2 regions of the Streptomyces sp. SID5469 genome follow, and region 2 is predicted to be linked to the other one. Evidence: riboswitches for the same ligand, from Rfam matches in the RefSeq annotation. Region 2 holds a riboswitch; the other holds the start of a gene.
What was found. Region 2 has a riboswitch for cobalamin ahead of GTY58_RS12225 (HoxN/HupN/NixA family nickel/cobalt transporter). Riboswitches for the same ligand answer to the same signal wherever they lie in the genome.

Region 1 (2,195 bases), 350 kb from region 2:
GATGTTGCGCCCGTCGACGACACCGGCGACCAGGCGCTTGCCGGGCAGACCGCCCACGGCGGCGAGCGCGTCCAGGTTCGCGGCGGCCCCTTCGGCGAAGTCGAGCGCGAGTCCCTCGACGGGTGCCTCGGCGAGGACGGGCAGGGCGTCGCCGAGCCGGTCGAAGTAGGAGGCGACCAGCAGCTTCGGGCGGTCGGTGAGCCCTCCCAGGACGCGGTAGGCGCGCTCGGCGGCGTTCAGTTCGGCGGGCGTGCGGTCCTGGACGAGGGCCGGCTCGTCGAGCTGCACCCACTCGGCGCCGGCCGCCCGCAGGTCGGCGAGGACCTCGGCGTACACGGGCAGCAGCCGGTCGAGGAGGGTCAGCGGGTCGAAGTCCGCGGCCACGCCGGGCGCGGGCTTGGCGAGCAGGAGATAGGTGACCGGGCCGACGAGGACCGGGCGGGCGGTGAGGCCGAGGGCGAGCGCTTCGCCGAGCTCGGCGACCTGCTTGGCGGAGTCGGTGCTGAAGACGGTGTCCGGACCCAACTCCGGCACCAGATAGTGGTAGTTGGTGTCGAACCACTTGGTCATCTCCAGCGGCGCCACGTCCTGCGTACCGCGCGCCATCGCGAAGTAGCCGTCGAGCGCGTCGGCCTCGACCGCGGCGCGGTGGCGTGCGGGGATCGCGCCGACCATGACGCTGGTGTCCAGGACGTGGTCGTAGTACGAGAAGTCGCCGGTCGGTACTTCGTGGATGCCGGCCTCGGCCAGCTGCTGCCAGGTGTCCCGGCGCAGGCCGGTGGCGGTGGTCCGGAGGGCGTCGGCGTCGAGGCGGCCCTTCCAGTACCCCTCGATCGCCTTCTTCAGTTCCCGGCCCCGGCCCTGGCGGGGGTAGCCGTACACGGTGGCCCGTGCCGCCGCGGCTGCGGACTTCGCTGTCACGGATCTCTCCTTCGCGAGATGTGTCCCTGAGATCCCGGGACGGGACGCGAGCGCGAAGGGGTGACGGACCGGACGGAGCCGACCCGCGCGGCAAGGCGCGGTCGTCCGTCAGGTATGCACGCCGACCCGCCCACGAGGTCACCGGGATGTCCGCGCGCGAACGGTCGCGCACGGGCAGCGGGCAGGTCTTCGGACTCGCGAGCACGCCCTCCGTACGGAGGACACCTACTGGCCGTCGCTTCCCGGGCCTTTTGGGCCCAGTGCGTATGACAGCGTTCGTTCCCACTCACCGCTGCGGGGCAGTCCCGGATTCCCGCCGGGTTCCCTCTTACGACGCCTCCCGCCTGGCGGACGGGGCGAACCAGCTGCACCACCCAGCCTAGACGATGCCCACATCCCGGACGGTGCGACGAGACGCCGGACAGGCGAACAGGGCGGGCGGCGCCGTCCTCCCGTGGCGTCGCCCGCCCTGGCTCCTCAGCTGCCGCCGGTCCCTCAACCGGCGGCGGACCGGGCCCCTCAGCCCTGGTCGTACACGTGGAACCCACGGCCCGTCTTGCGGCCGAGCAGCCCCGCCTCCACCATCCGCTGGAGCAGCGGCGGCGATGCGTAGAGCGGTTCCTTGAACTCGTCGTACAGCGACTCCGCGATCGAGGCGACGGTGTCCAGCCCGATCAGGTCGGCCAGCTTCAGCGGTCCCATGGGATGGGCGCAGCCGCGTTCCATGCCGGCGTCGACGTCGGCGACGGAGGCGAAGCCGGACTCCGTCATGCGGATCGCCGACAGGAGGTAGGGGATGAGCAGGGCGTTGACGACGAAGCCGGCCCGGTCCTGCGAGCGGATGACGGTCTTGCCCAGCGACCGGGTGGCGAAGTCCGTGACGGCGTCGACGGTCCGCGCGGAGGTGTGGAGGGAGGCGACGACCTCCACCAGGGGCAGGACCGGTACCGGGTTGAAGAAGTGCAGGCCGATGACCCGGTCGGCGCGTCGTGTCGTCATGCCCAGGCGCGTGACCGGGAGGGAGGAGGTGTTCGTGGCCAGGACCGCCTCGGGATCCTCGACGATCTTGTCCAGTGCGGCGAAGACCTCGGTCTTGGCGTCCGCGTTCTCGACAACGGCCTCGACCACGAGCTGCCGGTCGGCGAGGTCTTCGAGGCTGCGGGTGAAGGTCGTACGGGCGAGGGCGTCCTGCGCGGCGGCCCGGTCCAGCTTTCCGTGCCGGACGGCACGATCCAGCGAGGCCTCCACGCGTTCCCGTGCGGCTCGGGCGGCCT
Region 2 (2,195 bases):
GACCGGCGCGCCGCCCCTGCGCATGGAGGTCCTGGCCGTCCGCCGGGGCACGGGGACCGTCACCGGGCTCACCCTCCGGGTCACCAACACCGGCGGCACCACCATGCGCCCCCACTTCACGGTGACCACCAATCAGGGCATGAACCGCTACTGGTCGGTCAAGGCCGGCCCGGCGTCTGTCCCCGCCCACGGCTCGGCCCGCTATGAACTCCTGCCGCCCGACGGCAGGTTCAAGCTCCCCGAGCCAGGTGTACGCATCCGGCTGCGCGCCTTCTCCGCGTCGCCGGAGACGCTGTCGAGCACGGATGTGCGGTTGCAGCCGAAGCGTTGACGGGGCCCTCAGGTCACCTGCTCCAGCAGCTTCAGCACCACCGGGTCGATCACCCGGTACCGCACGACCCGCCCCGCCTTCTCGCCCACGACCACCTCGGCGGTGCGCAGCAGCCGCAGCGCCTGCGAGACGGCGGGGTCGTTCATGCCGGTGGCGACCGCGAGGTCGGAGACGGCGAGCGGTCCGGCCCGGTGCAGGGCGAGGAGGAGGGCGAGCCGGCCGGGGTCGGCGAGCAGGGAGAACCGGTCGGCCCAGGCGCGTACGCCGTGGGGCTCGCCGATCGCGGCGATGGCGTCACAGACCCGGTGGCCGTCGATGGTGCTCCGGTCAACGCGGTCGGCGGGGACGAGATGCATGCGCGCATTCTTCCAGGCGGCCGTATGTGATCTTTCCTACGTACGGACACCTGCGCAACTGTGCAGCCTTGCAGGTGTTCCCAGGTCAGCCCTAGGGTTGGCGGGCCGTGGTGCTCGGGAAGCCGGTGACGGCCCCTCAGGGGGTTCATGCCGGAGCGGCCCTCGCCACTGTGATCGGGGAGTTCCCGTTCCGTGCCGCCGCGGGCGGCGCCACTGGTCCCTCAGGGCCGGGAAGGCAGGGACGGGCGCGTGTACCCGTAAGCCAGGAGACCGGCCACGGCATCTCACGAAGTGATCCACGAGGTGCTGGAGCGTGACCGTATGACCCTGCCCGCGCAGTCTTCCGAGGCCGCCGCCTCCTTCCGGTGGCGGCGTGAGGACACCGTCCGTACCGCCGGGCTGCTGGCGGTGATCGCGGCCCTGCACGTGGTCGCGTTCGGCGTTCTGTTCCTGCTGGTCGTGCCCGGGCACTACGAGGTCGGCTCCAAGGCCTTCGGTATCGGCCTCGGCGTCACCGCCTACACGCTCGGTATGCGGCACGCCTTCGACGCCGACCACATCGCCGCCATCGACAACACCACCCGCAAGCTGATGGCCGACGGCAAGCGGCCGGTGTCGGTGGGGTTCTGGTTCGCGCTCGGGCACTCCAGCGTGGTCGTCGTCCTCGCCGCGCTGATCGCCGGGGGCACCCAGCTGGCGGGACGGGTCATGAACGAGGACTCCACCACGCACCAGGTGCTGGGCGTTCTGGGTACGACCATCTCCGGGTCGTTCCTCTATCTGATCGCCGCCCTCAATCTCGTCGCCCTCGTCGGCATCCTGCGGGTCTTCCGGGCCATGCGGGCGGGAACGTACGACGAGCGGGAGCTCGAACAGCACCTGGACTCGCGGGGGTTCATGAACCGCATCCTGGGGCGCTTCACCAAGTCGATCACCCGTCCCGGGCAGATGTTCCCGTTGGGCTTCCTCTTCGGGCTGGGCTTCGACACGGCCACCGAGGTCACGCTGATGGTGATGGCGGGCAGCGGTGCGGCGGCCGGGCTGCCCTGGTACGCGATCCTGTGTCTGCCGCTGCTGTTCGCGGCGGGCATGAGCCTGTTCGACACGCTCGACGGCACGTTCATGAACTTCGCCTACCAGTGGGCCTTCTCGAACCCCGTGCGCAAGGTGTTCTACAACCTGGCGATCACCGGTCTGTCGATCGCCGTGGCGTTTCTGATCGGCACCATCGAGCTGGTCGGCGTACTGCACGACAAGCTCGACCTGCGGGACTCGGTGACCGGCTGGATCGCCGGCCTCGACCTCGACAACGTGGGCTACATCATCGTCGGGCTGTTCGGGGTCGTGTGGGCGGCGGCGATCACGTACTGGCGGGTGGCCAGGGTGGAGCAGCGCTGGGCGGTCCGCCCCGCCGACGGGAACTGACGCCGGCGGGGGGGGCGGGCCGGCGGCTACTCGTCCACGGAGCGGGCGGTGGCGGTACGGCCGCGGGCGATGGCGAAGCCCGC

Region 1: linked by a shared signal. The riboswitch ahead of metE (5-methyltetrahydropteroyltriglutamate--homocysteine S-methyltransferase) and the one ahead of GTY58_RS12225 (HoxN/HupN/NixA family nickel/cobalt transporter) in region 2 are both predicted to bind cobalamin.

The regions. Positions count from the first base shown of each region.
Region 1 is NZ_WWIN01000001.1:2,495,115-2,497,309, reverse strand. It holds gene metE (5-methyltetrahydropteroyltriglutamate--homocysteine S-methyltransferase) at 1-921, opposite strand, end outside; cobalamin riboswitch at 1,084-1,302, opposite strand; gene GTY58_RS10760 (3-hydroxybutyryl-CoA dehydrogenase) at 1,441-2,195, opposite strand, start outside.
Region 2 is NZ_WWIN01000001.1:2,841,447-2,843,641, forward strand. It holds gene GTY58_RS12215 (membrane protein) at 1-331, shown strand, start outside; gene GTY58_RS12220 (metalloregulator ArsR/SmtB family transcription factor) at 340-687, opposite strand; cobalamin riboswitch at 765-981, shown strand; gene GTY58_RS12225 (HoxN/HupN/NixA family nickel/cobalt transporter) at 1,009-2,112, shown strand; gene GTY58_RS12230 (YcnI family protein) at 2,139-2,195, opposite strand, start outside.